3 regions of the Pseudomonas sp. FW507-12TSA genome follow, and region 2 is predicted to be linked to each of the others. Evidence: riboswitches for the same ligand, from Rfam matches in the RefSeq annotation. Region 2 holds a riboswitch; each other region holds the start of a gene.
The links. A riboswitch is a leader RNA that binds a small molecule or an ion and turns the genes downstream of it on or off. The one in region 2 is predicted to bind cobalamin.
Positions count from the first base shown of each region.

Region 1: it holds a riboswitch for cobalamin, as region 2 does, so the genes downstream of both, AC3WK8_RS26365 (TonB-dependent receptor plug domain-containing protein) here and cobO (cob(I)yrinic acid a,c-diamide adenosyltransferase) in region 2, are expected to answer to the same signal.
Region 3: it holds a riboswitch for cobalamin, as region 2 does, so the genes downstream of both, AC3WK8_RS04120 (CbtB domain-containing protein) here and cobO (cob(I)yrinic acid a,c-diamide adenosyltransferase) in region 2, are expected to answer to the same signal.

Region 1 covers NZ_JBYSWT010000034.1:23,185-32,934, forward strand. The annotation lists gene hglS (2-oxoadipate dioxygenase/decarboxylase HglS) at 1-322, opposite strand, end outside; gene AC3WK8_RS26350 (diguanylate cyclase) at 673-1,746, shown strand; gene AC3WK8_RS26355 (ABC transporter substrate-binding protein) at 1,888-2,817, opposite strand; gene AC3WK8_RS26360 ((2Fe-2S) ferredoxin domain-containing protein) at 2,810-3,562, opposite strand; gene AC3WK8_RS26365 (TonB-dependent receptor plug domain-containing protein) at 3,574-5,490, opposite strand; cobalamin riboswitch at 5,644-5,845, opposite strand; gene AC3WK8_RS26370 (arginine N-succinyltransferase) at 6,067-7,134, opposite strand; gene AC3WK8_RS26375 (arginine N-succinyltransferase) at 7,178-8,200, opposite strand; gene AC3WK8_RS26380 (APC family permease) at 8,370-9,719, opposite strand.
Region 2 covers NZ_JBYSWT010000038.1:43,601-53,350, reverse strand. The annotation lists gene cobD (threonine-phosphate decarboxylase CobD) at 1-211, opposite strand, end outside; gene cbiB (adenosylcobinamide-phosphate synthase CbiB) at 204-1,112, opposite strand; gene bluB (5,6-dimethylbenzimidazole synthase) at 1,109-1,759, opposite strand; gene AC3WK8_RS27975 (cobyrinic acid a,c-diamide synthase CobB) at 1,752-3,080, opposite strand; gene cobO (cob(I)yrinic acid a,c-diamide adenosyltransferase) at 3,091-3,702, opposite strand; cobalamin riboswitch at 3,784-4,020, opposite strand; gene AC3WK8_RS27965 (hypothetical protein) at 4,187-4,768, shown strand; gene AC3WK8_RS27960 (PQQ-dependent sugar dehydrogenase) at 4,838-6,157, shown strand; gene AC3WK8_RS27955 (class I SAM-dependent methyltransferase) at 6,160-6,822, opposite strand; gene AC3WK8_RS27950 (C40 family peptidase) at 6,844-7,377, opposite strand; gene AC3WK8_RS27945 (C40 family peptidase) at 7,542-8,162, opposite strand; gene hda (DnaA regulatory inactivator Hda) at 8,386-9,090, opposite strand; gene AC3WK8_RS27935 (AI-2E family transporter) at 9,308-9,750, opposite strand, start outside.
Region 3 covers NZ_JBYSWT010000003.1:95,749-105,498, forward strand. The annotation lists gene nfuA (Fe-S biogenesis protein NfuA) at 1-422, shown strand, start outside; gene cobM (precorrin-4 C(11)-methyltransferase) at 510-1,256, opposite strand; gene AC3WK8_RS04110 (cobalamin biosynthesis protein) at 1,501-1,902, opposite strand; gene AC3WK8_RS04115 (CbtA family protein) at 1,899-2,603, opposite strand; gene AC3WK8_RS04120 (CbtB domain-containing protein) at 2,614-2,802, opposite strand; cobalamin riboswitch at 2,900-3,119, opposite strand; cobalamin riboswitch at 3,205-3,414, shown strand; gene cobW (cobalamin biosynthesis protein CobW) at 3,512-4,579, shown strand; gene cobN (cobaltochelatase subunit CobN) at 4,583-8,353, shown strand; gene AC3WK8_RS04135 (magnesium chelatase ATPase subunit I) at 8,596-9,606, shown strand; gene AC3WK8_RS04140 (vWA domain-containing protein) at 9,660-9,750, shown strand, end outside.

The DNA of each region.
Region 1 (9,750 bases), on a different contig from region 2:
CCGGCACCCCGGCGGGGGTGAGGTCGTAGTAGCCCACCGGCTGCATGCCCATCACCGCGAACAGGCGCGCCAGGGTCGCCAGTTCGGCGGCGGTGCCGACGCGGATCGCGCCATGGCGCTCCAGGTCCAGGCGCTGCAACTCGCCGGTGTGTCGCAGGTGCCGGGCAATGGCCGGTTGTTGCTCCAGCACCTGGGCGTTGACCTTGGCCACCAGTTGCATCAGGTCGCCATACAGCGGCACTTCCTCACGGTACATATCCGACATGGCCCGGGAAAATCCCTGGCGGATCAGGTCAGGACTGACGAAGCGCTGGTTGCTCATGGACAAGGTTCCCGTGGCTGTGGATCGAGGCGTGGGTGGAGCGGGTCGGCCTCGATTCTGCGCAGCGCCGCCAGGGCTGACAAACGAAAGTTCCTCTGAACTTCATTCTGCAAACGAATGCATGGCATCCGCTCCGGGCGTTGGCAGTGAGTGAGTGCAAGGGCGCACCGTGACCAGGGAAATGGTTATCGAGCGCGGCGCGGTTATAGCCAAATATTCCCGAAACCTCGCGCCGAGGCTGGTAAAACAGGGCCTGTGCCATGCTGGCGTTTTGTGCCCATGTCGCTCGATGCCCCTGGCTCGATGCTCATCCGCTCGCTGTATCTTTCCCAACGCTGGACGGAGGCGACTTGGCCCCTGCGCAGTGCACCAGAGGAAAGGGATTGTCACTGGCCAGGAGGCTCTACCGCTCGCGCACCTTGGGCCTGGCCCTGGGGTTCTTCTGCGTGTTCGAGGGCATGGCGCCGCTGCATCCCGCGCCCTGGGTGTGGGGCTTCATGTTGTTCAACGCCTTCGCCTGGCCACATCTGGCCTACCAGTGGGCGCGCCTGGCCCGGCAGCCGTTTCGCGCCGAGTACCGCAATTTGCTGGTGGATTCGCTGCTGGGCGGTTTCTGGGTCGCGGCCATGCAGTTCAACCCGCTGCCGCTGGCCACCACCCTGGGCATGATGGCCATGAACAATATCGCCATGGGCGGAGTGTGGTTCTTCCTCGCCGGTTGCGTGGCACAGTTGCTGGGGATTGGCCTGGGCCTGGGGATCTTCAGTGTCGCCTTCAGTGCCCGGACCACGCCCGAGCAGCTGTATGCCTGCCTGCCGATGCTGACCTTGTACCCGCTGGTCCTGGGGTACATCTGCTACCAGCAGGCGGTGACCCTGGCCCGGCACAAGCGTGAGCTATTGGCCTTGAGCCGTACCGACAGCCTGACCGGGTTGCTCAACCACGGCGCCTGGAAGGACCAGCTGGAGATCGAGTTCCAGCGCTGCAAGCGCCAGGACCATGGCGGCGCCATCGCCCTGATCGATATCGATCACTTCAAGGCCATCAACGATACCTACGGCCATGTGGCCGGCGACGTGGTGCTGCGCCAGTTGAGCAAGCTGCTGCGCCAGAACCTGCGCAGCAGCGACCAGGCCGGTCGCTATGGTGGCGACGAGTTTTGCGTGATCCTGCCGGACGTTCCCCTGGAGCATGCCGCCGAGCTCATGGAAGCCCTGCGCGGGCGTTTCGGCGCCTTGGGCTACGAGCAGACCCCGGCCTTGCAGGTCAGCCTGAGCATCGGCCTGGCCGCCTTCGACTCCCGGCATGAAGAAGCCATGGGCTGGCTCCACGACGCCGACCAGGCGCTGTATGCGGCCAAGACCTGCGGGCGCGACAACGTCAGCTGCCACCCGCCACAACGGCACCTGCTCAACTCCCTGTAGCCGCTATCGAGCCTGCGCAGCTGCGCCCAGGCCCGCAGGGCCTTGCGGCGATGGTGTCGCGCCTACGTTCCGGCGTTCGCTGCACGGTCGTGCGCAGCCTGCGGCAGCGGCCACCGAGGCAGGGCCGCTGTCGTTGTGCGCTCAATCCTGTGGCAGGTGCAGGCGCCGGGCCAGTTCCAGGGCGGTGCGGGCGCTGGCGATACCGGGGACCAGCTGGGTGAAGGGGATGTCGATCAGGCGTTGCTCGCGCACTGCCCGCAGCCGTGACAGCACTGGATCGCTGCGCAGCAGGCGGCGCTTGCGTGCGGCCGGCGACCACAGGGCATCGGCCAGCAGCATCACCTCCGGGTTGTTGGCCAGCAGGGTCTCGCTGTCCACCACCAGGCGCGGGCGGTCGATGGCGGCGAAGCTGTTGCGCGCCCCGGCGGCTTGCAGCAATACCCCGACAAAACCCCGCCGGCCCTGGCTGGCCAGGCCGTTGACCTCGCTGTCCAGGTAGAACACCGAGGGCTGGGGTTGGTCCTGGTACAGGGCCCGGGCCGAGGCGAGATCGGTATCCATCTGGGCGATCAACTGCCGTGCCCGTTCCTGCGTGCCCAACAACTGGCCCAGGGTCAGCAGGTCGCGGCGGATGTGCCCGAAGTAGTCCTCGTCATGCCCGACGCAGGCCGACTCCAGCAGGTAGCTGCCGACGCCGATGGCGCCCAGGCGCTCGCGGGAGCTGAAGTTGTCGGGGAACGCCGAGGCGAAACCGCCCACCACCAGGTCGGGCTTGAGGCTGTACAGCACCTCGGCCGACGGGTATTGGCGGGCGATCACCGGCACCCCGTGGTAGTGCCCCTGGGCCATGGCCTGGCCATCGTCGTCCAGGTAGGCGACGCCGATCAGCGCCGGCCCGGCGCCCAGGGCCAGCAGCAGGTCGGCGCTGTGCTGGTTGAGGGCGACGATGCGCTGGGGCGTGCCGGGGCTGGGCCAGATCTTGCCGCAGTTTTCGTAGCTGCCGGCCAGGGCCGGCCCACTGGCCAGCCACAGCAGGATGGCCAGGCACCTGGCCCGGGCCTTCCTAGGCATCGGTGGGTACTCCATAAGGGGCGGCGATCTGCAACTGGGCGACGGGCTCGCCTGCCAACAGGTGCCCCTCCACCAGTTGCAGCACCTGGCTGTCGTTCTCGACCCGGTACCAGCAGCCATCCGGGTGCACGGTGAGTACCGGTCCCAGGTTGCAGGGGAACTGGCAGGCGGTGCGGGTCAGCAGCACGCCTCCGGGCTTCTCCATGAGGTCAAGGCGCAGCAGCTCGCGACGCAGGGTCTTCCACAAGGGCAGGGCGCCACGCCGGACGCAGCGCGGGCCGGTGCAGAGCAATACCTGGCGGGCGTGGGGCGGCACCTGCGACCAGTCCGGATCGCTGGCCACCGGGTTGACCTGGTCGCATGGCAGGTGGCGTTCGCGCTGGGCGATGCTGGCCCAGGCCTGGGCCGCATCCAGCCCCCGGCGACCCAGGGCCTGGGCGGTGATCCACAGCCGTGGCGCCTGGGAGTGGGCACGGGCGCGGCGTCCCAGTTCATCGCGCAGCCAGTCCAGGTAGGCGCTGTCGGAGCTGGGCTCCAGGTCCACCACCAGCAACGCCGCGCCAGCCTTGGCCAGCGTTTCGTCCAGGGCAGCCCAGAGACTGTCGAAACCGTCCAGGGTATCGATCACCCGGGTCTCGACGCTGTCGTCGCGCAGGCCTTCGAGCTCGCGGCAGAAGGCCTGGCCGAGGGCGCCACCCAGCAGACCGGGACCGACGAACAACACCCGTTGATAGTGTTCATGCATGTCGGTCGGCCTCAGAAGCGGTAGGTGTAGCGCACTTCGGTGGTGAAGGGGCGCCCCAGGTTGTCCAGCGCTGGCGTGTCGTTGGTCATGCTGGTGGCGTAGTCGCGGTCGAACAGGTTCTCCACCAGCAGGCTCAGGCGATGCTGCTGGGCCGTGTCGAGGTAGCGATAGGCGTCGGCATCCACCACCGAGTAATGGCCGTAGTCGAGCTTGCGTGGACTGTCGATCTGGCCGATATAGCGAATCGCGCCGCCCACGCCCCACATGCGGTCCTGCGATTCGAAGCCCAGGCGCGAGCGGGCGAAGAACCCGGGGATGTTGCTCAGGGTCACGTTGCGTGACTCGACCAGGTTGCGGGTCATGTCGGCGGACAGGTTCCATTGCGGGCTGAACTGCCAGCGTCCGTCCACCTCGATGCCCCGGACCCTGACCTGTTTGTCACCGTTGACGAATTGTTTGTTGTCCAGGGCAATCAGGTCGTCGATCTTGCGCCGGTAGGCGGTGATGCTGGCATTGAATTCACCGGCCAGCAGGCTGCCCTTGTAGTCCAGGCCCAGTTCGGCGTTGACGCTCTTTTCCGGCTTGAGGTTGCGGTTGCCTTTTTCATTGGGTTCATTGGCGAACAACTGCTCGGCGTTGGGCAGCTTGAAGGCATTGCCGTACTGGCCGCGCAGTTGCCAGTTGGGCGTGAGGTCGTACAGCGAGGTGAGCATGCCCACCGTGGCACTCTCGCCGCCGCTGATTTTCTCGTGGCGCACGCCGATGCTCGGGTGCCAGTCCGGCAGGGCTTCGAACACCGGGCGCAACTGGGTATACAGGGCGTTGGCCTGGGCCTTGTTGTCGTCGATCTTGAGTACGTCGTCCTGGCCCTTGAACCACTGGTTGTCGGTGCCGAACACCAGCACATGGCCGCCGTCCAGCTCGGCCTTGCCCTCGGCCTGCACGCCCCAGTCGGTGAAGCCCCAGTAGTCGTTGTGGTTGATGACCTTGATGCCGCCATCATCGTTGCTGTTGATACGGGTGTAGCGCGTGTCCCAATCGTTGACATGGCCCTTGACGAAGTAGCTGAAGCGTTCGCCCAGGCGTTGCTCGAAGGTGGCGGTGGCGATCTGCTGGACCCGGTCGTTGGTGGTCTTCTTGTTGTTCGCGGCGCGGGCGAAATCCAGGTTGGCGTCGGTGTACTGGTAGAACAGCTCCAGGCGCGAGTCGTCGCCGAACCCCTGGATCGCCTTGGCGCCGAAGGTGGTCACCTCATAGGAACGCTTCTTGTCGTGGGTATTTTTGTAGGCGCTGTTGCGAAACGGCTGGTAGCCGTCGGAGACGTTGTGGCTGACATAGGCCAGCAAGCCGAGATCGCCCAGGCCGTTGCTGACGATGCGTTCCGCCCGGGCATCGCCGCTCCTGCCCATGAAGCTGTCCAGGCCCAGGTTGACTTCGCCGGAGGCGTCGCGGGTCTGTGGGCTACGGGTGACGATGTTGATCACCCCGGACACCGCCTGGGTGCCGAACAGCAGGCTCTGCCCGCCCTTGAGCACTTCGATGCGCTCGATGGCGTTGGCTGGCAGGGTATCCAGGTACAGGCCGCCGTACAGGCGGTTGTTCAGGCGCACGCCATCGAGCAGGATCAGCGTGTCATCGTTGCGCCCACCCAGCAGCGAATAGGTGCCGTAGTCGAAGGGGCCGTTCTTGGGCGCCACGTAGAGGCCCGGCACGTACATCTGCAGGACCCGGGTGATGTCGCTGCTGGGGCCGGCGCGTTCGATCTGCTGGCGATCGATGATTTCCACTTTGCTGCCGTACTTGGCCATCTCGGCCACGGTGGTGGACTCCACCGACGGGGCGGAGACGAACTGCTGGTCGAGCTTCAGGGAGGTGTCGTCCGCCAGCAGCCAGGGGCTGAACAGGCAGCCGAGCAGGGCGCCGCCCATGGAACGGCGCGCAGCGCGCCAGTCGCGCGCAAGGGAAGTGTCTGTTGTTGTCATTGTTGGTCTTCTCGAAAGTATCTTCGGGAAGCACGCAGGGAGAAGGTGGCAGGCACGCGCACGCGCCCACACCGGCCCATGCCCGCCCACCGCAGGATTGCCAAACAGATGCTTCAGGCCGGTCTCCGGGCTTGCGAGGCTGGCTGCATTCGCCTTCCCATACCTTGGGTACAGTGGCGTGTTGAATGCAGCACTCGCTTACCGTTGCGGGGGCAGCACCGGACTTGCCCCTGGGGGCGCACCGGTTTCCCGTTTCACCTCACGCACGGCGGCGTGAGGCACCTGAAACAGGGCGGCATCTGAACATCCGTCCGGCCGTTCGTCAATCCTGTGGCCGACACGATCGCGCCCACTGCGTAGTCATGCCGTTATCGCCCAGCCCAGTTCCGGTAGCCGCTGCTGAGCCTGCGAAGCTGTGCCAAGGCCCGCGGGGCCTTGATTGTGGAGTGCGCAAGGTTTGCGCTCGCTGCGTGGTCGTGCGCAGCCTGCGGCAGCGGCTATACCAAGCGGGTTTGCCCGGCGTTACCAGGCAATGGCGGGGGAGGTGCGTACCTGGGCCTGGCCACCGGCATCGGCGGGGCAGGCCAGCAGTGGCACCGCACGCACCGAGTCACCGGGCTGCAGTTGCAGGCGCTTGGTGGCCTGGCGGTCCACCAGCAGGCAGCCGGCCACCAGGCGCCCGGGCGCGGCGGTGATGCGGCAGCTCTCCAGGCGCCGGTTGTGGATCAGCCACATCGGCGCCTGCTCGTCCGGGTTGCCCACCAGCAACGGCAGGACCTGGCTTTCACGCACGCTGCGGATCTTCGCCACTTCGGCCTCGATCAGCGGGCCACCGTCGAACACATCGATGCAGCCCTGGTGGCTGAAACCTTCGTCGTGCAGGATGCCCACCGCCTGTTCGGTGCTGGCGTGGGCCTGGCCGATGGCCGCCTGGGCCTGTGGGCTGAGCAGGCAGGTATAGAGCGGTTGGCGCGGCATCAGCTCGGCGATGGAGGACTTGCCGCCATGGCTGGACAGGCGGTTGGCCTGCTGGAAATCCATCTTGAAGAAATGCCGCCCCAGGCTGTCCCAGAACGGCGAGCAACCTTGGCTGTCGACCTGGCCGCGCAACTCCACCACCAGCTTGTCGCCGAACAGCGCCGGGTACTCGGCGACGAACAGCAAGCGCGCCGTGGACAGCAGGCGCCCGGTATAGCCCTGGCGCAGGTCGTGGCGCAGGAACAGCGAGCACAGCTGGGATTGCCCGGCCATGTCGTTGCTCAAGAACAGGGTCGGGATCTGTTTCTCGATACCCAGTCCCGGGGCGCTGCCGCGAGTGATGCCGAGCCGGTAGTTGTAGCAGGGCTCGCGCAGGCCGATGGCACCGCTCAAGCCACAGATGCCGATCACCTGCTGCTCGTCATCTTCCAGCACGAACAGGTAGTCGGCGTCGGCGCGTTCCACCTGGCCGGCGAACGTGCGTTGGGCCCAGCGCACCCGATGGTCCAGGCGCTCGGGGTCGGTGCTGAGGTTGTCCAGTTCTCGCTGGCTGCCACCCAGCAGGCGCAGCAGCGCGGGCAGGTCGGAGACGCGAATCGGGCGCACGATCATGCACGGGCTCCTGGCAATGCCACGGTTGCGAGTCGATAAGGGGTCATAGCGCAATGCTCCGCACGGCAGCGCCGGGCTCCAGTTGCAAGGCCTGGAACATCTCCTGGCCAAGACCGATACGTTCCTCTGGAGCTTCGTCGAGCAGCGCGACGATGGCGCGGAAACCTTGCAGGCGGTCGTTGCTCAACAGCCATGGGCGGCCCCGGCCGCTCTGCGCGGCGAAGTAGCTGGTGGCGATCCGGCTCTGGATGATCGAGCGCAGTTCGTTGGTGCGCGCCTGCAGGGTCGGCCCGGCATCGAACAGGTCGACGTACTGGGTCGGGGCGAAACCTTCGTCCACCAGGATGTCGCAGGCTTCCCGGGCGTCGGGATGGATGCGGCCGATGCAGTCCTGGGCCGCCTGCGCCAGCATCGGGATGTAGATCGGGTACTGGGGCATCAGCTCGACCAGGAACCCGCGTCCCTGCAGGGCGCACAGGCGCTCGGCCTCGACATAGGGCAGGTCGAAGAAATGCTGGCCCACCGCCTCCCAGAACGGTGATTGGCCGTCGGTGTCGCTGTAGCCGACGATTTCGCTGATGCAGCTGTCGGCGAAACGCTGGGGGTGGGCGGCGATGAACAGCAAGCGGGCCCGGGAGGTCAGTTGCGCCAGGGGGCTGCCGGCCAGCTCGACGTCCATGTGGAAGCTGCGCAGCAGGGTCTGCTCGCTCAGGTCGTGGCACAGCGACAGGGTCGGCACTCCATGCTGGATGTCCAGCTCCCGCGAGCTGCTGATGAACGGGCGGTTGCGCAGGCTGTAGAACGGTTCGCTGAAGCCGGCCGTGGCCAGGATGTCGGAGCAGCCATGCAGCCGGCCGGTGGCGGGATCTTCGAGGACGAAGAAATAGTTCTCCGGCCCCTGGCCGGCCTCGGCCTCGGCCTTGGCGAAGGACGCCAGGGAGTCGAGGATCTTTTCCCGCAGGCAGGTTTCGTCGTCCACCAGCGAGGTCACGCCCAGCAGGCGCTCGCGGGCCAGGCGCCGCAGTTGGGGCAGATCGGATAACGCCACGGGACGCAAGGCCAGCATGGGTGCACTCCTGTATCAAGGGCCGCCGGCTTTGGGCCGGGCAGCCAGACATCACTGTCGATTACCACGCATTGTCTCCGGCCGTGGCATCCGGCGGCCGATTCCCGGGCTGCTCTTGATGGCCGTGCCGGGATGGCGCGTCACCCCGCAGGGCAACGCGCCGCGTTCACTATTGCTTGAGCGGATCCGGCAGGGCGGCACCGTTGCCCAGCCGGTTGAGCACGAACAGGTATACCAATCCTGCGACCACCCAAATAGCGCCAAGTTTCTGCGCGTCCACGCCCATGTTGTACATGATGGCGCAGACGATCACGAAACCGATCGACGGGCAGACCAGGTGGCGCAGCACCTGGCCGGACTTCTGCCGGCGCCAGTAGAAGTTGATCACGGTGATGTGCAGCAGCATGAAGCCGCTCAGGGCGCCGAAGTTGACCAGCGAGGTGAGGGTGTCCACCGAGTCGATGAACAGGTAGCAGATCACCAGCGACAACAGCGCTACCAGGTAGATGCTGATGTGCGGGGTGTTGTGCTTGGGGTGGACCTTGGCCAGCACCTTGGGCAGCTTGCCGTCGCGGGCCATGCCGAACAGCAGGCGCGATACCGCCGCTTGCGAGGTGATGGCCACCGCCACGCCCCAGGCCAGTGCCGTGGCCACCCCGGTGAGGGTCGCCAACCAGCTGCCGGCTGCCAGCTCGGCGATCTCGTAGAAGGCCGTGTCGGCGGACTTGAAGCCCATGCCTGCTGCCAGGTCGGTGGCGATCCAGGTCTGCACCACGAAGATCGCGCCCATCACCACCAGGGTGATCAACGCTGCCCGGCCAACGCTACGGCCGGGATCGCCCTTGACCTCTTCGGCCAGGGTCGAGATGGCGTCGAACCCCAGGAACGACAGCACCGCGATCGACACGCCCTGCATCAGCATGCCGAAGTGGAAGTTTTCCGGGCTGTAGAGCGGCGCCAGGGTCAGCTCGCCGTGGCCGGTGCCGCCGTGCAGGGCGTTCCAGGCGTAGAACAGGAAGATCCCCAGGACCACCAGTTGCGCCAGCAGGAACAGGATGTTCATCCGTGCGGTGAAGGTGATGCCCCGCAGGTTGACGAAGGTGGCGCTGACCAGGAACGCCAGGATGAAGCCGACCTTGGGCACTTCCGGGTACAGGTGGTTGAGCGCCATGGCCGCGTAGACATAGAGCAATGGCGGGATCAGCAGATAGTCCAGGAGCATCAGCCAGCCGGCGAGGAACCCCACGTGGGGGTTGAGGCCACGCTGGGCATAGGAGTACACCGAACCGGCGATGGGAAAGGCGCGGGCCATGGCGCCGTAGCTCAGGGCGGTGAAGACCATCGCCACCATGCCGATGATGTAGGCCAGGGGCACCATGCCCGGAGCCTCCTGGTTGACATAGCCGTAGACCCCGAACGGGGCGATGGGGATCATGAAGATCATCCCGTAGACCACCAGGTCGCGCAGGTTCAGCCCGCGCTTGAGCTCCTGCTTGTAGCCGAATTCTTCAATCTCCATGAAGCACTTCTCCTTGTAGCCAATAGGGGGC
Region 2 (9,750 bases):
CCACCGGCAGTACTTCATTGGCGCCGTAATAGGCACAGGCCGCCTGCTCCAGGCCGTCGTCGGTTTCCGGCAGGCGGGCCCAGGCACGCAGCGGAATCTGCGGCAACGCGAAAGGCCAGGGGGCCAGGCCGCTGGACAGGTCCAGCCAGTCCTCTTCGGCGATGCCATGTTCCTGGGCCGCCCTGCGCAAACGCCCACCGTGCTCAAGCATAGAATTGCGCCCCCAGGCAAAGAATCAGCAACCACAGCCATACCCCACGCTGCACCAGCTGCCAGCCACCATCGATGGACCCGGCGCTGGCCGCTTCCCCCTCGCCCAATTGCGGGCGCTGGTGCAGTTCACCGTGATAGATTGCCGGGCCGCCCAGCTCTACCCCGAGGGCTCCAGCACCGGCGGCCATCACCGGACCGGCATTGGGGCTGTCCCAGGTCGGCCCCTGGCGATACCAGCATTTGAAGGCCAGCCGGGTCTTGCCCAGCAAGGCATAGGTCAGGGCCACCAGGCGCGCCGGAATATAGTTGAGCAGATCATCGATCCGCGCGGCAGCCCAGCCGAAACGCTCGAAGCGCTCGTTGCGGTAACCCCACATCGCATCCAGGGTGTTGCTCAGACGATAGAGCACCACCCCTGGCGCACCGGCCACGGCGAACCAGAACAAGGCGGCGAACACCGCGTCGCTGCCGTTCTCCAGCACCGACTCGGTGGCCGCGCGCGCCACGGCGGGGGCATCCAGCTCGCTGGTCTGGCGGCTCACCAGGAAACCCACCCGCCGCCGCGCCTCATCCAGGTCATCGCTACGCAGGGCCTGGGCCACCGGCTCGACATGCTCGCCAAGGCTGCGCAGCCCCAAAGCGCAATACAGCGCCAGGACTTCCACCAGCCAGCCGATATAGGGGAACCAGGACAAGGCCGTGGCCAACAGGGTGAGGGGCAGGACCGCCAGCACCCAGGCCGTGACGCCATGACTGCGCCAACCCCGCCCGGCGGCGTTGAAACGTTGCTCGATGCGATCCGCCAAACGCCCGAAGGCCACCAGTGGATGCCAGCGCTTGGGCTCGCCCAGCAGCGCATCCAGCGCCACCCCGGCGACACTCAGCAACGCCACGCTCATTGACTCACTCCCCAGTAATTCTCATACAGCAATTCATTCAATGGCCGGGGCTGGGCCCAGCCCTCCAGCGCGAGCATCGGCGCCGCATAGAACTCGGTGACCGGCCCCAGGCACAGCACGGCCAGGGGCTTGGCACCTTCGGGCAAGCCCAGGAGATTGGCCAGGGCCTGGGGCTCGAACAGCGATACCCAACCCATGCCCAACCCTTCGCTGCGCGCCGCCAGCCAGAGGTTCTGGATCGCGCAGGACAGGGATGCGAGGTCCATTTCCGGCAGGGTCCGGCGACCGAAGACATGCCGTTCCCGGCCGTCCATCAACGCGGCCACGAGCAATTCGGCGCACTCGTTGATGCCTTCGACCTTGAGCTTCATGAACTCGTCGGAACGCTCCCCCAGCGCCTCGGCGGTACGTACCCGCTCTTCTTCCACCAACTGCCGGATGTTGTCCCGCAGCGCACGGTCACTGATGCGGATAAACCGCCAGGGCTGCATCAGGCCAACGCTGGGGGCCTGGTGCGCGGCCTCCAGCAGGCGCTGCAACAACTCGGGGGCAACGCTGCCGCCGGCGAAATGACGCATGTCACGACGCTCGGCAATAGCGCGATAGACCGCCTCGCGCTCGGCCGCGGAAAACGCCTGTTCAGTCACACGCCAGGCCCTCGGCAACCCCTGGCCGGGGTGCGAACAACGCCGCCACCGCCACGGGATTGGATGGGAAGTAGAAGTGCACATAGGAGGCGGTCATGCGCCCGTCGCGATACACCGCCTCGGCACCCCGGCCACCATTGGGACTCGCCCCCCGGGCGATGGGCGCAAGCTCGGTACTGGTCAGGGAATGATGATAGGTATGCCCGCGCAGACTACCGTCCGGCAGGTCCACTGCCTGCAAGGCCAGGGCCGCCAGGCGCTTCTGCATCACCGCCTCGCCGGGCAACAGCCCCAGGAGCTCGGCACGCTGGCCTTCGACATCGGTCAGGGCATCGAGCAGGTACAGCATCCCGCCGCATTCGGCGAGCAGTGGCTTGCCGGCGGCGTGATGGGCGCGGATGGCCGCGAGCATGCCACTATTGCTCGCGAGTGCCTGATGGTGCAGCTCGGGGTAACCGCCAGGCAGGTACAGGCTGTCGGCCGCCGGCAACTCACTATCGTGGATCGGCGAGAAGAAACTCAGTTGCGCGCCCATCGCTCGCAGCAGGTCGAGGCTGGCGCCGTAGGTGAAGGCGAATGCCTCATCCCGCGCCACGGCGATCCGCACGCCCTCCAGCAGCGGCTCGCAGGCCACCGGAGCCGGCGCGGCAAACCCCACCGCCGGCGGCAGCGCCACCTGGCAACTGCTGGCCAAGGCCTCGGCAGCGGCATCCAGGCGCAGATCCAGGTCATTGAGTTCATTGGCCTGGACCAGGCCCAGATGGCGGCTGGGCAGCTCGATCGAGGTTTCCCGGGACAAGGCTCCATACCAGCGCAACCCCTCGGTCAGGCTGCCTTCGAGCAGTTGCGCATGGCGCAAGGTCCCCACACGGTTGGCCAACACGCCGGCGAACGGCAGGTCCGGCTGGTAGCGCGCCAGACCCAGGGCCAGGGCGCCGAAAGTCTGGGCCATGGCGGTGCCATCGATCACCCCCAGCACCGGTACGCCGAAATGCCGTGCCAGATCCGCGCTCGATGGCGTGCCATCGAACAATCCCATGACGCCCTCGATCAGGATCAGGTCGGCCTCGCCGGCGGCCTCCCACAGCAGGCGGCGACTTTCCTGCTCGCCCACCATCCACATGTCCAGCTGGTACACCGGGGCACCGCTGGCACGCTCGAGAATCATCGGATCGAGAAAATCCGGACCGCACTTGAACACCCGCACCTTGCGCCCCTGGTTACGGTGCAGGCGCGCCAGGGCGGCGGTCACGGTGGTCTTGCCCTGGCCGGATGCCGGAGCGGCGATCAATACCGCCGGGCAATGACGAACATCATTCATGGGTTCACGCTCACAGCTCGATGCCCTTCTGCGCCTTGATACCGGCCTGGAAGGCGTGCTTGACCATGCCCATTTCGGTGACGGTGTCGGCCAGTTCGAGCATTTCCGGCTTGGCCCCGCGCCCGGTCACCACCACGTGCTGCATCGGCGGACGGGCCTGCAGGTCGCTGAGCACCTGATCCAGGTCCAGGTAACCATGCTTGAGGGCAATGTTCAGCTCATCGAGTACCACCAGGCCGATCTGCGGATCGCGCAACAGCTCCCGGGAAACCGCCCAGGCGGCCTCGGCGGCGGCGATGTCGCGCTGGCGATCCTGGGTCTCCCACGTGAAGCCCTCGCCCATCACATGGAACCGTACCTGCTCGGGAAAGCGCCGGAAGAACAGCTCTTCGCCTGTGCTTTCGCGGCCCTTGATGAATTGCACCACGCCACAATGCATGCCATGCCCCATGGACCGTGCCAGCATGCCGAAGGCCGAACTGCTCTTGCCTTTGCCGTTGCCGGTCAGGACCAGCAACAGCCCGCATTCATTGGGCGAGTTGGCGATACGCTCGTCGATCACCGCTTTTTTGCGCAGCATGCGCGCCAGATGACGTTCGTCACGCTCGAGGGATTCACTCATGGAGCAGCTCTCCGTTGGGGCTTGGGGAACGGGGGGCAGGAATGGAAATGGACGGCGCAAGCCTGGCATCGCCCTCCGTGATGCCGTTGGATGAATCAGGCCGGTCTCCGGGCTCGTGAGCGGCACCACTGCCGGACTGCGCGCCTTCCCATGCCTGCTTTCGACACAGTGGCACTTGCGCAATCTTGACTCACCTACCGTTGCGGGGGCAGCGCCGGAATCGTCGCCGGCTCCATCGCTGGAACGGGCCCTGACCGGCTTCCCTGTTTCACTCTGTCGACCCGGGAGTCACAGAGCACCTGAAACAAGTCGCGAAGGTTAGAGGGTTGGGAATGGAGCGTCAATGAAGCGGCCCGCCGCACCCAACGGAAAACTGCACTGCATCAACAAACTGACGCCAATCTTGTGCCACACTGAAAGCAGTGATATCAAATAGCCACTTTCAGGACATGACGTCCCGTCACAACAATAAGGGGTGAGTTCGATGCAAGGCATGATCATCAGCAATCCAAGGCTGGAATTCCTGCGACCGATGCTGGAGCGCTGGTTCGATTGCATTGACCGCTACAACGCGATTCGCGGCGATAACGAAACCCCTTACTGGTTCGACGAGCAGGCCAACCTGGGACTGCTCTCGGCCGCGGCCTGGATGGCCGAGATGGTGACCCTGGAACGCAGCCCCAGCAAGAAGCAGCTCGAAGAAGGTGCGCGCAATGCCCGTACCGATCTGTACCTGGCCACCAAGGAAGAACGTGCCTACATCCAGGCCACCCAGCGCTGGCCACGAGTCAACAACCTGGCCCTGACCCAGGCCCTGCAGGATATCGCCAATGCAGCGAAGACCATCAGCCACCCCAGCGACCTGAAGCTTGGCTGCCTGTTCGTCGCACCTCAAAAGGCCCAGCACAGCGCGACCCCCGAGGAACTGCAAGACATGCTCGACGACCTGCAGAAGGAACACTGCTGCGCCGTGGCCTGGTACTTCCCGTATGCCTACCGCAAGCTGCACAACGAAGCCGGCCACTACCACCCCGGAGTGGCGGTATTGTTCAAGGAAGCTCGCTAAACACAAGGAACCCCAGGGCGCCCATGCTTCTCTATGATTGAATGTTCGCGCACTCATAGGGATATCAGCATGCTCAAGCCTCGCCATACCTTGCTCATCGCCATCGCCGCCGGCCTCGCCGCCTGCGGCGAAACCTCCAGCCTGCAGGTTGCGGACGGCACCGGCCCGAACCCCAAGCTGCCGGAACCCAACCCCACCCTGATCCCCACGCTGAACATCGCTCCGGCCATCGGTTGGCCCGAGGGAGCGAAACCGCTGGCCGCCAGCGGAACCCAGGTCAGCGCCTTCGCCGAGAATCTCGATCATCCACGCTGGCTCTATGTACTGCCTAACGGGGACGTGCTGGTGGCGGAAACCAACGCTCCACCCAAACCGGACGACAGCCGGGGCATCCGCGGCTGGGTAGCCGGCAAGGTGATGGGGCGCGCCGGGGCCACGGTTCCCAGCGCCAACCGCATCACCCTGTTGCGCGATGCCGACCACGACGGCGTGGCGGAGACGCGCAGCGTCTTCCTGGAGAACCTCAATTCACCCTTCGGCATGACCCTGGTGGGCAACGATCTGTATGTAGCCGATACCGACAAGCTGCTGCGCTTTCCCTACCAGAGCGGTGACACCAGGATCAGCGCCAGGGCCACCAAGGTAGTGGACCTGCCCGGCGGTACGCTGAATCACCACTGGACCAAGAATGTCATCGCCAGCAAGGATGGCAGCAAGCTGTACGTCACCGTCGGCTCGAACAGCAATGTCGGCGAAAACGGCCTGGACAAGGAAGAAGGCCGGGCAGCGATCTGGGAAGTGGACCGTGCCAGCGGCCAGCATCGCTTGTTCGCCACTGGGCTGCGCAACCCCAACGGCCTGGCCTGGGAGCCAGTCAGCGGAGCCCTCTGGACAGCGGTGAACGAACGGGACGAGATCGGCAGCGACCTGGTGCCCGACTACATCACATCGGTCAAGGATGGTGCCTTCTACGGCTGGCCCTTCAGCTACTACGGCCAGCACGTGGACGTACGGGTCAAACCCCAGGATCCGGCACTGGTGGCCAAGGCAATTGCCCCGGACTACGCCGTAGGGCCGCACACGGCCTCGCTGGGCCTGGCGTTCGCCACTGGCAGCAAGCTGCCCGCGCCCTTCACCGAAGGCGCGTTCATCGGCCAGCACGGCTCCTGGAACCGCAAGCCCCACAGTGGCTACAAAGTGCTCTTCGTGCCGTTCAGCGGCGGCAAGCCCCAAGGACAGCCGATCGACCTGCTCAGCGGCTTTCTAGATGCCGACAAAAACGCCATGGGGCGCCCGGTAGGAGTGGTGATCGACCAGCAAGGGGCCCTGCTGGTCGCAGATGACGTCGGCAACAAGATCTGGCGCGTGAGCGCTGCCAAGAAGCCCTGAGTTCAGCGCTTGCGGCACAGGGTCAGGCCATCCCCCAGGGGCAGCAGCGACAAATCGATACGCGGGTCATCCTTGAGGGCACGATTGAGCGCCTGGATGGCCCGGGTATCCTCGCTGGCAGGAGCCACCTCCAACACCCGCCCGCTCCACAAGGTGTTATCGAACACGGCCAGCCCCCCGGTACGCAGCAAGCGCAGCGCGAACTCCAGGTAAGCCGGGTAATTGGCCTTGTCGGCATCGATGAAGATCAGGTCGAAGGAATTACCCTGCCCCTGCCGCTCCAGGCTGGCCAGGGTTTCCAGGGCAGGCGCCAGACGCAGATCGATAAGCTGCTGGACTCCAGCCTCCTGCCAGTAACGGTGGGCAGTGGCGTTGTAGTCGCCGGGAAGATCACAGCAGACCAGCGAACCATCCCCAGGTAGCGCCTGGGCCATGCACAAGGCGCTATAGCCAGTGAAAGTGCCGACCTCCAGTACCCGGCGAGCACCGATCAGCTTGACCAGCAGGGCGAGGAATTGCCCCTGCTCCGGCGCAACCTGCCAGCGCGCAGTGGGCAAGGCCCGGGTTTCATCCCGCAGGCGACGCAGCAACGGCGTGTCACGCAGGGATACATCCAGCAGGTATTGATAAAGGGCGTCGTCGAGGTTGAGCGTACGAGCAGTCACGAACACCTCGACAAGAAAGGATTATGGATTGCGCGCCAGGTGTTCCGGCTGCAGCACGCGCTTGGCGCTCAGGTAGGCTTTCTGCCAGTAGGCCTTGGACAGGCTGTCGAGCTTCACCGTGCCGCCAGTGGCCGGGGCATGCACGAAGCGCCCTTCGCCGACGTAGATACCGGCATGGCTGACCTGGGAGCCGCCATTGGTGGCGAAGAAGATCAGGTCGCCGGTCTGCAAGGCATTCTTGCCGACATCCTGAGCCTGCATGCCGATCATTTCCCGGGTCGAGCGTGGCAGCGAGATACCTGCGGCATCGCGATACACGTAGCCGATCAGGCCACTGCAATCGAATCCGGAGTCCGGAGTGTTGCCACCCCAGCGATAAGGCGTACCCACCAGGCCCAGGGCGCGGAACAGCACGTCTTCGGCAACCGGTGAAAAGGTCTGGGCAGGGCTGAATACCGGAGTTCGCACCACGGGCGCAGGTGGCGGAGTACGGCTGGCGCAGGCGCTGAGCAGCGCGGCGAGGACAACAAGAGCGATACGGGCCGAGGTCGACATAAGCTGGACAATCCTGATCGGGATGCGGCTTTCTCTGCCGTGGTACTGAAAACAAAACCGCGTAAGCAGGGCTTACGCGGTTAGTTTCAACAATAGATCAGGATTCTAGCGCCTACACGTCAAACTTCAAGTAAGACTTTAACTTCGCCCTACAAATAGTCCGTTTATTTGCGTGCGGTGACCACGGTCGGAGCCATGGCGAGTGCACGCTTGGCTTCGATGAAGGTCTTGCTCCAGTAGCTGTCGCCCAGGCTATCGACCCGCACACCGCCACTGCGACGGCTGCTGGAGTGGATGAACTGGTCGTCGCCCAGATAGATACCGGCATGGCTGACGCGCCCGCGGCCATTGGTACTGAAGAACAGCAGGTCACCTGGCTTGAGGTTGTTGCGCGCGACCAGCGGCGCCTTGACGTTGATCATCTCGCGAGTGGAGCGCGGCAGGTTCATGCCAGCCTCTTCGCGGAACAGGTAGCCGATGAAACCGCTGCAATCGAAGCCGGCTTCGGAGCTACCACCGAAACGGTAGCGGGTACCGATCAGGGACATGCCGCGCTCGAGGATGCTGTCAGCCAGAACTGGCAACTGGTAAGGCTTGCTGTCAGCGAATTCTGCCAGTTCCTTTTCAGTTGCCAGCTCTTCCTGGTAGACCGCGGAAGACTGGTTGGTAGTGGTGACTTTAGCCTGCTGTACGACTTGCTGCTGCGACACCGGGGCATGAGAGGCGCAGCCAAACAACAGGGTAACGAGTGCGAGAGGCACGAGGGGTGCGAAGCGATTTAGCATGGGCACGACCGTGGCTTGTTATAAAAGAAGGAGCGACTATGCCTTCTATCGCTCTCATTTGCAAATTCAATCGATCAGAATGTGACTTATGAGTTTCTTCAGTACATCTAAGGCTTTAAGCCCATTTAAACGCCACCTGCCTGTGGAAACCCTGCCAAAGGCGCGTTTTCTGGCGCCTGGAATATGCCAAAACCCGACCAAAGGTCGTTTCTAACCGCTGGACTCACCAGCCCAGGGTTTCCTTCAGGAAGGGAATGGTCAGCTTGCGCTGGGCCTGGAGCGAGGCTTGATCGAGGCGCTCCAATAGCTCGAACAAGGCACTCATGCTCCGCGTACCCCGGGTCAGGATGAAATGCCCGACCTCGTCGGTCAGGTGCAAGCCACGCCGGGATGCACGCAACTGCAGGGCACGCAGCTTGTCTTCATCGGAAAGTGGGCGCATCTGGAAGATCAGCGCCAGGGTCAGGCGCGACTTGAGGTCCGCCAGCTTCACCGGCAACTCTCGCGGAGATGTCGAGGCTGCGATCAGCAGGCGCCGACCGCTGTCGCGCAAACGATTGAACAGATGGAACAAGGCCTCTTCCCAGTCGGCCTTGCCAGCCACCACCTGAAGGTCGTCCAGACATACCAGCTCGTATTGTTCGAGGTGGTCGAGGATCTCGATCCCTCGATCCAGCAGTTCCGCCAGCGGAAGGTATACAGCAGGCTCCCCCAATTGCTCGAAACGCAGGCAAGCCGCTTGCAGCAAATGAGTACGCCCCACACCATCCTTGCCCCAAAGGTAGATCAGGCTCTCGGTCCAGCCGGCATCGGCTTCGCAGAGACGCTCGACATAGCCGAGTGCTGCGGCATTGGCGCCTGGATAGTAGTTGATGAAGGTGGCGTCATCACGCAGACGCACCCCCAGGGGCAGCTGAATCGGTTTCATGCTGGCTGAACAGTTCCAAACGAACCGTTAGTGGCCTCTGTGTAAATTTTGCAAAGTTTATACCCGTGACGCCGAGCGCACAATCCGGCAGACCACAAGCAAAATCAAAGGTTTGCGTGAGCCGAAAGCCCTGCCAATGACTTCCTTGACAGCTCGGGATCGCTGCACGACCACCGAAATGAAGGAGCGCCAAGCTCTGGCGCCCCTGCTGCTCGCGCTACAAGTCGGGGTCTTGCGTCCCACTATAGAGGTTCGAGTCCTTGTACAAGTCATGTACATGACGTACCAGCACCATGATTACCGCCGCCACCGGCAAGGCCAACAGTACCCCGGTGAAGCCGAACAGCTCGCCGCCGGCAAGGATGGCGAAGATCACGGCCACCGGATGCAGGCCGATGCGGTCGCCAACCAACAATGGAGTGAGCACCATCCCCTCCAACGCCTGCCCCACCATGAACACCGCGACGATGCCGATCATGGGATACAAGTCGCCACCGAACTGGAACAGGCCCGCGATCAACGCTGCACCGATACCGATGATGAACCCCATGTAGGGCACGATGGCCGCGAGCCCGGCGATCAAGCCGATCAGCAGGCCCAACTCAAGCCCCACCAGCATCAACCCGGCGGCATAGATCATGCCCAGAGCCACCATGACCA
Region 3 (9,750 bases), on a different contig from region 2:
AGGACAAGGCCCTGGGCCTCAAGAGCTTCACTGCCTACATCGATGCCTTCAGTGAAGGTTTCCTCGATGATGCAGTCGTCGACTACGCCACCGACCGCATGGGCGGCCAGCTGACCATCAAGGCTCCCAACGCCAAGGTGCCCATGGTCAACGCCGACAGCCCGATCAACGAGCGCATCAACTACTACCTGCAAACCGAGATCAACCCCGGGCTGGCCAGCCACGGCGGCCAGGTCAGCCTGATCGACGTGGTCGAAGACGGCATCGCCGTGCTGCAGTTCGGTGGCGGTTGCCAGGGCTGTGGCCAGGCCGACGTGACCTTGAAGGACGGCATCGAGCGCACCCTGCTCGAGCGTATTCCTGAGCTCAAGGGCGTGCGCGACGTCACTGACCATACGCAGAAAGAAAACGCCTACTACTAAGGCGTTCGCTGCGACACAAAAAAACGGCGCCCCGTGAGCGCCGTTTTTTTATGCCCGGAACCAGGCCCCTGGGCGTGAACAAGTGGGTCAGGGCCGATAGAGGTGTGCGTGGCCGGCGCGGTACAGCGACGACTCACTGAAGGCATCGGCGGCCAATACCCGGCCCACCAGGATCAGCGCGGTGCGCCGGAAGCCCTTGGCGGCTGCCTTGGCTGCGATATCCGCCAGGGTCCCCTGTACCCAGTCCTGGTCCGGCCAGGTGGCCCGGTGCACCACCGCGATCGGGCAGTCGGCACCGTAGTGGGGCAGCAGTTCGGCGACGATGCGCTCCAGATGGTTGACCCCCAGGTGGATGGCCATGGTGGCGCCATGGGCCGCCAGGCTGGCGAACTCTTCCCCGGCCGGCATGCTGGTTTTGTCCGCGTAGCGGGTGAGGATCACGCTCTGGGAGACATCGGGCAAGGTCAGCTCCGCTCCCAGCAATGCGGCGCAGGCGGCGGTGGCGGTGACTCCGGGGACGATCTCGAAAGCAATCCCCAGCTCCCGCAGGCAACGGATCTGCTCGCCGATGGCGCCGTACAGGCTCGGATCGCCGGAGTGCACCCGGGCTACATCCTGGCCCTGGGCATGGGCTTCGCGGATGGCCTCGATGATCTGTTCCAGGTGCAATTCGGCGCTGTTGATCACCCGTACCGCGCTATGCCCTTCGAGCACCGCCTGGGGCACCAGGGAGCCGGCGTAGATGATCACCGGGCAGCGATGGATCAGGCGCTGGCCCTTGACGGTGATCAGTTCCGGGTCGCCGGGGCCGGCGCCGATGAAGTAGACAGTCATGGCAGTGTCCTGTGAAAAAGGGGGCGAGCAGGCTTCATGATGAAGATCGCTCATGATCGAGGGCGGGGGTTAGCGGCGATTCTACGGGCAAACAGCTAACAGGCCGTTGAAAAACTATCTGCGTTGCCATCGCTGCGTTGAAAACAGGCTGGTGCGCCAGCCCGGTCAAAATGCTCATTTACCGCGCGTAAACTGCGCTTTTTCGCTTGTTTTCGCCTTGTGCTGGCTGCCTCGCCTACGTTTTTCAAGGGCCTGCCAATGCCAAGGTGGCTTCGGCGGATTTCTGCCGGGGCACCAGCAGTTGCGCCGAGCCTGCTTGCAGGCATTCGGCCATGGCCAGGGCGGCGCTTTCGGCGACGCCATGACAGCCGGTGCGTTCGAATGCGGCCTGCGACCTGTGGCTCAGGCGGGAGTCGTAGGGCGCCAGTTGGGCACTGCTGAAGAAGGTCAATGGCAGCGACAACTGCTGCGCCAGCTCCAGCAGGCCCGGTTCATCCTGCTTCAGGTCGATGCTGGCCATGGCCTGTACCTGGCCCAGGTCCAGGCCATGGGCCCGCAGCACCTGGTCCAGCAGGGCGCGCAGGGCGCTGGCCGGGCAACCCTTGCGACAACCCAGGCCGACCACCAGGGCCGGCTCGGTGATCATGCCCGCTGGCCATCCTCGCCCTTGCGCCGGAACAGCCAGGCGCTGATCAAGCCCAGGGCCAGCCAGAAGGCGGCATTGGTCAATTGCGAGGCGATCTTGAACTGGGCCTCCAGTGCTTCGGGAGCCAGCATCGAATGCACTTCCGGTTGGGGAGCGCCGATCACATGGGGCACGGCGATGATGGCCGCGCCCAGCAACTTCAGCAGCCAGTTGCCGGCGAACACGATCAGTGCCAGGCCCACGGCAGTGGACGCGGCGGCACCGACCCACCAGGTCTGGCGCTGCACCAGGTCGGCCGCGGCGGTGCCCGGCAGCTCCGGCGGCAGGCCCAGGGTGGGCGCCAGGCAGAAGGTGGCGTAGCCGGCCAGGCCCCAGAGCAGGCCCTGGGAAGTGCGGCTCGGTGCGCGCAGGGTGTAGAGGCCTGCCAGCATCAGGGCGAAGCCCACGGCGACCACCAGGTTGCCGCCGGTGGTGGACAGGACTCGCTGCCAGCCGTCCTCCGGTTCCCAGGCTTCTTCATCGTGGACGTGCCCGGCCATGGCGCCCGGGGCGTGTTCATGGACTGCCTCGGTGGCCGGGGCCTTTTCGTAGGTTTCCGCCTGGAGAATCAATGGCGCGACCCAGAAGCTTTGCAGCAAGGTCAGCAGCAGGGCGGCCAGCAGCCCGGTGAAGCCTGCGGTTTGCGCGATACGCTTGATCATCGGACGGGTCTCAGTGGCAAGGGAAGGCGGCGCTGTGGCGGGTGTCGTGGGCGGCGTTGTGCACTGCCTCGATATGCGAGAAGCCGGCGAAGTACACCAGGCAGGCGCCAAGGATCGAGGCACCGATGGCGGCTACCAGGCGCTGGCTCAGGGTGGCGGTGCTGCTGGCGGAATGGCTGGTGCTGCTGATGATCGACATGGCGCGTTCCCTTGGGTTTGTCAGCGGGAAGCGGCGCAGGAAAACCCCGCGTGGCGTTCACGCAGGGTTTGCAACAGCGCCCGCCCACCGCGGGTTTGTTATTCGTGTATTGCGGGCCGGTCTCCGGGCTCGCGAGGGGCAGGGCGGGTCATGCCATGCCGGCAAGTGTCGCCTTCCCATGCCCAGGGCACAGTGGATCTGACACTTCGCTCGCTTACCGTTGCGGGGGCAGCACCGGACTGGTCATCGCGGCAAGCGCGTGATTCACCGGTTTCCCGTTTCACCCTGTGAAGGGCACCCGTAACAAGTTGTGTAGCAAATCATGGGCAAGGGAGCGCCGTCAATCGCCGGTTGGCACGGGAAGCCGCCGCATATGTGCATTGACCGTCCTCCGCGCTCTGCGTAGCCTTGCGCCTTCGAGGTTCTTCGGCCAGCGGTCGAAGCTAAGACGGGAACGCGGTAGAAGCCGCGGCTGCCCCCGCAACTGTGAAGGGTTCCATTCCTGCACGGCCACTGCCTGGCGTCCATGACGCTGGCGGGAAGGCACAGGAAGCGTCAGTCCTGGACTGGCAAGCCCCCAGCCAGGAGACCTGCCTCGACCCAGATTCTCACTACAACCGGGCGGGGTGATCCGGTGGCGAAATCAGCACCTGGCCCGCGCCGTGCCTGTCGTCCCGTATGCCCGCCTCCTTCGCCAAAAGGGCATCCGATGAAAACACTGGCCAAACTTCCCGTCACCATCGTCACCGGCTTCCTGGGCTCGGGCAAGACCACCTTGCTGCGGCACATGCTGGACAACGCCCAGGGCCGTCGTATCGCGGTGATCGTCAACGAGTTCGGCGAACTGGGCATCGACGGCGAGATCCTCAAGCAGTGCTCCATCGGCTGCACCGAGGAAGAGGCCAGCGGCCGGGTCTTCGAATTGGCCAACGGCTGCCTGTGCTGCACCGTGCAGGAAGAATTCTTCCCGGTGATGCGTGAACTGGTGGCCCGCCGTGGCGACCTGGACCATATCCTCATCGAAACCAGCGGCCTGGCCCTGCCCAAGCCCCTGGTGCAAGCCTTCCAGTGGCCGGAAATCCGCAGCGCCTGCACCGTCGATGCGGTGATCACCGTGGTCGACAGCCCGGCCGTGGCCGCCGGCACCTTCGCCGCCTTCCCGGACCAGGTGGACGCCCAGCGCAAGCTCGACCCCAACCTGGACCACGAGTCGCCACTGCACGAGCTGTTCGCCGACCAGTTGTCCAGCGCCGACCTGGTGATCCTCAACAAGACCGACCTGATCGACCCGGCCGACCTGGCCAAGGTCCGCCAGGAAGTGGCCGAGGAGCTGCCGCCGGCGGTCAAGGTGATCGAGGCCAGCAGCGGGCGCCTGCCCCTGGACGTACTGCTGGGCGTGGGTGCCGGTTCCGAGGAGCACATCGACAGCCGTCACAGCCACCATGACCACCACCATGACGGCGACGATCATGATGACCATGACCACGACGCCTTCGACTCGATCTCCATCGAGCTGCCCGAGGCCGACGAAAGCCTGCTGCTCGATGCCCTGACCCAACTGGTGGTCAAGCACGGCATCCTGCGGGTCAAGGGTTTTGCGGCGATCCCCGGCAAGCCGATGCGCCTGCTGCTCCAGGGCGTGGGCACCCGTTTCGACAAGCACTTCGACCGCAAGTGGGGCGCTGATGAGAAACGCATCACCCGCCTGGTGCTGATCGGCCAGGAACTGGATGCAACCCAGCTGGAAGCGCAACTGCGCGCCGCCCTGGGCGCCTGACCCATGCACCTGCTCAGGACCCAGCCCGGCGGATTCGTGTCGGATGACAACATCGCCGACCTTGGACAAACCCCCGCCGAGCTGGTGATCCTGTGCAGCGGCGACTCCAGCCTGGCGCTGCTGGCCGAGGCCGCCGAGCAACTGCCAGCGGACTACCCCAGCTTTCGCCTGGCCAACCCGATGCAGGTGCAGAACCACGCCTCGGTGGACCTGTACGTCGACCAGGTGCTGCGCCATGCCAAGGTCATCCTGATTTCCCTGCACGGTGGCATCGCCTACTGGCGTTATGGCGTCGAGCAACTGGTGGAGCTGTCCCGGCGCGGGGTGCAACTGATCCTGGTGCCGGGGGACGACCGGCCCGACCCGGAGCTCAGCGACCTGAGCACGGTGTCGGCCGTGGAGCGCGACCGCCTGTGGCAGTTCCTGCGACAGGGCGGGCGAGAAAATGCGTTGAATTTCTACCGCTGCCTGAGCGGCTTGCTGGGGCGCGATTACTCCTGGAGCGAACCGCAGGTGCTGCCGCGCACCGCGCTCTATCACCCGGCCAGGAGCCAGGCCAGCCTGGCGGATTGGCAGGCCCACTGGCAGCCCGGCCAGGCGGTGGCGGCGCTGCTGTTCTATCGCTCGCACTTGCAGGCGGCCAACACCGCATTCATCGACCTGTTCTGCCAGCGCCTTGCGGCTGCCGGTCTCAACCCCTTGCCGATCGCCGTGGCCAGCCTCAAGGAGCCTGGCTGCCTGGCGCAGGTGCAAGACTGGCTGGATGAGACCGGTGCGGGAGTGATCCTCAACACCACCGGTTTCGCCCAGTCCAGCCCCGAGGCGCCGCACCTGCGACCGTTTCGCCGCGACATCCCGGTGATCCAGGCCATCTGCGCCCAGGACAACGAGCCGGGCTGGCAGGCCAGCGAACAGGGCCTGGGCCCACGGGACCTGGCCATGCACATCGCCTTGCCCGAACTGGATGGACGCATCATCAGCCGGCCTATCAGCTTCAAGGACCTGGCCTGGCGCAGTGAGCGCAGCCAGTCGGACGTGGTCTGCTACCGCGGCCAGCCCGAGCGCATGGACTTCGTCGCCCGGCTGGCAAGCAACTGGGTCGAGCTGGGCCGCCTGGACAACCACCAGAAGCGCATCGCCCTGGTCCTGGCCAACTACCCGACCCGCGACGGGCGCATCGGCAACGGCGTGGGCCTGGATACTCCGGCGGCGGCGCTGAACATTCTCAAGGCCTTGCAGGCCGAGGGTTATCCGCTGCCTGGCGAGCTGCCGGCCAGCGGCACCGAGCTGATCCAGCAATTGCTCGGTGGCGTCAGCAACGATCTGGACAGCCTCGACCTGCGCCCTTGCCAGCAGAGCCTGGCCCTGGACGATTACCAGCGCCTGTTCCAGGCACTGCCCGAGGTCAATCGCCAAGCGGTGCTGGAGCGCTGGGGCGCCCCGGAGCAGGACCCGATGTTCCGCAACGGGCGGCTGATGGTCGCTGGCCTGCGCCTGGGCCTGACTTTCATCGGCATCCAGCCGGCCCGGGGTTACCAGGTCGACCCCAGCGCGGTGTACCACGACCCGGACCTGGTGCCGCCCCATGCCTACCTGGCGTTCTATTTCTGGCTGCGCCAGGTCTACGGCGCCCACGCAGTGATCCACGTCGGCAAGCACGGCAACCTCGAGTGGCTGCCGGGCAAGGGCGTCGGCCTGTCGGCCCAGTGCTGGCCGGACGCCTTGCTGGGGCCGCTGCCGAACATCTACCCGTTCATCGTCAACGACCCAGGGGAGGGTGCCCAGGCCAAGCGCCGGACCCAGGCGGTGATCATCGATCACCTGATGCCGCCCCTGACCCGCGCCGAAACCTATGGCCCGCTGCGTAACCTGGAGTTGTTGGCCGACGAGTATTACGAGGCCCAGTTGCTCGACCCGCGCCGCGCCCGGGAGCTGCAACGGGACATCTTGCGCCTGGTGCGCGAGACCCAGATCGACCGCGAGCTGCAACTGGACGGACCACTGGAAGGCGAAGCCGATGCGGCGCTCTGGCTGCCACGGCTGGACACCTACCTGTGCGATCTCAAGGAATCGCAGATCCGCGACGGCCTGCATGTGTTCGGCGAGTCGCCAGAAGGGCGCTTGCGCATCGATACGTTGCTGGCCCTGCTGCGCATCCCTCGGGGGGATGGCAAGGGCGCCCACGCCAGCCTGTTGCGGGCCCTGGCCAAGGCCTTCGAGTTGGGGTTCGATCCGCTGGATTGCGCCCTGGCCGAACCCTGGACCGGGCGGCGCCCACAGCCCCTGCAACAGCTCAGCGATGCTTTGTGGCGCACCGCTGGCGATGTGCGTGAACGTCTGGAAATCTACGCCGGGCGCTTGATCGAGGCAGCCTTGCAAGGCCCGGTGGCGCAACTGGACGAAGCCGGCTGGGAGCCGGTGCGCAGCATCATCGAGGGCTTGCGCGAGGTAGTGGCACCGCGCCTGGATGCCTGCGGCCCGGCGGAGATGCGCGGCCTGCTCGATGCCCTGCAAGGCCGCTTCGTGCCGGCGGGCCCCAGCGGCGCGCCCAGTCGCGGGCGCCTGGACGTGCTGCCCACCGGGCGCAATTTCTATTCCGTGGATGTGCGCAACCTGCCCACCACCACTGCCTGGCGCATCGGCTTCCAGTCGGCCAACCTGATCCTCGAGCGCCACCTGCAGGATCACGGCGACCACCTGCTGCAGCTGGGCCTGTCGGTCTGGGGCACGGCCACCATGCGCACCGGTGGCGACGATATCGCCCAGGCCATGGCGCTGATGGGCGTGCGGCCCGTCTGGGCCACCGGCAGCCAGCGGGTCGACGACTTCGAGATCCTGCCCCTGAGCCTGCTGGACCGGCCCCGGGTCGACGTGACCCTGCGGATTTCCGGGTTCTTCCGCGATGCCTTCGCCAACCTCATCCGCCTGTTCGACGCGGCGGTGCAGGCGGTGGCTGCCCTGGACGAGCCGGCCGACATGAACCCCCTGGCGGCCAGGGTCCGTGCCGAACGCGAAGCCTTGCAGGCTGGCGGCCTGGACCCGGAAGCAGCGGCGCGCCAGGCTGGCTGGCGGATCTTCGGGGCCAAGCCCGGGGCCTATGGCGCCGGGGTCCAGGGCGCCATCGACGGTCGGCTGTGGCAGAGCCGCGAGGACCTGGCCGAGGTCTACCTCAACTGGGGCGGCTACGCCTACGGCGGCAGCGATGAAGGCACCGCCGCCCGCGAGCAGTTCGCCGCTCGCCTGGGCCGGGTCCAGGCGGTGGTGCAGAACCAGGACAACCGCGAGCACGACCTGCTGGATTCCAACGACTACTACCAGTTCCAGGGCGGCATGCTGGCGGCGGTGGAAAGCCTGGGCGGGGCCAAGGTCGCCAGCTACCACGGCGATCACAGCCAGCCCGACCTGCCGAAGATCCGCAGCCTCAAGGAAGAGCTCAACCGGGTGATCCGTTCCCGGGCGGTGAACCCGAAATGGATCGAGGGGGTCAAGCGCCACGGTTACAAGGGGGCCTTCGAAATGGCCGCGACCCTGGACAACCTGTTCGCCTTCGATGCCACCACCGAACTGATCGACGACCATCAATACGCCTTGCTGGCCGATGCCTACCTGCTGGACGACTCGACCCGCGAGTTCGTTCGCCAGCATAATCCCCACGCCTTGCGCGATATGACCGAGCGTTTGCTGGAGGCCCAGCAGCGCGGCCTGTGGCAGGAGCCCGGAGCTTATCGCGAGGCCCTGGAGCATCTGCTGCTGGATATAGAAGAAGACTCCTGAGGGCACCTTAAAAAACTACCTGCGTTGTCATCGCCGCGTTAAAAACAGGCTGGTGCGCCAGCCCGGTCAAAATGCTCATTTACCCCTTGTAAACTGCGCTTTTTCACCTGTTTTTGCCTTGCACTGACTGCCTCGCCTACGTTTTTAAGAGGTGCCCTGAGGCGGTGAATGCTGCGCACTCGATCGCGAGCCGGCTCGCGAAATCGTCCTTCGGGACACCCAGACCCAAGCGAGAACCCCAGATGAGCGACACCCCGCATTTCCCCTTGTCGGCCGTGGTCGGCGCCGATGCCCTGAAGCTGGCCCTGTGCCTGACCGCCATCGACCCGAAGATCGGTGGCGTGTTGATCGAGGGGCCACGGGGCATGGCCAAGTCGACCCTGGCCCGGGGGCTGGCGGATTTGCTGGCCAGCGGGCAGTTCGTCACCTTGCCCCTGGGGGCCAGCGAAGAGCGGCTGGTGGGTACCCTGGACCTGGATGCAGCCCTGGGCGAGGGGCGGGCGCAGTTCTCCCCGGGCGTTCTGGCCAAGGCCGACGGCGGGGTGTTGTATGTCGATGAGGTCAACCTGCTGCCCGACCACTTGGTGGACTTGCTGCTGGACGTGGCGGCCAGTGGCACCAACCTCATCGAGCGCGATGGCATTTCCCAGCGGCATTCGGCCAAGTTCGTGCTGATCGGCACCATGAACCCGGAGGAGGGCGAGTTGCGCCCGCAACTGCTGGACCGCTTCGGCCTCAACGTGGCCTTGAGCGGCCAGGTCCTGCCCCTGGAACGGGGGCAGATCATCCGTCGGCGCCTGGATTTCGACAGTGATCCGCAGGGCTTCTGCAACCAATGGGCCCAGGCCCAGGCCGAACTGCGCCAGCGCTGCCAGCAGGCGCGGACGCTGCTGGAGCGTATCGCCCTGGATGACCAGGCCCTGGCGCAGATCACCGAGCGCTGTTTCGCCGCCGGGGTCGACGGCTTGCGTGCCGACCTGGTCTGGCTGCGGGCCGCCCGGGCCCATGCCGCCTGGCGTGGCGCTTCGGCCATCGCCGAGGAGGATATCGACGCGGTGGCGGAATTCGCCTTGCGCCATCGGCGCGGGCAGGCGCCCGCCGCATCGGCGCAGCAGCCCCAGTCGCCGGCACCGCAGCAGTCCGGGGCGCAGCGCGAGGCCAGCGAAGGCGCGGGCCAATGGGGTGACATGCCGGCCCAGGCACTGCCCACCGGCGCCCGGCGCGAGGTACCCAGCTGGCCAAAAAAGCCCTAGGCATCCGTTCCCGCTCTGGCCTGGGGGCGGATGCCAAGCCCCGGCCGGGGCGCCTGGACCAGGGACGACAAGGCCGCAGCCGGGCGGCGAGTTGCGGTCGCATCAACTGGCCAGGCACCTTGCTCAAGGGCCGCCCACGCCTGG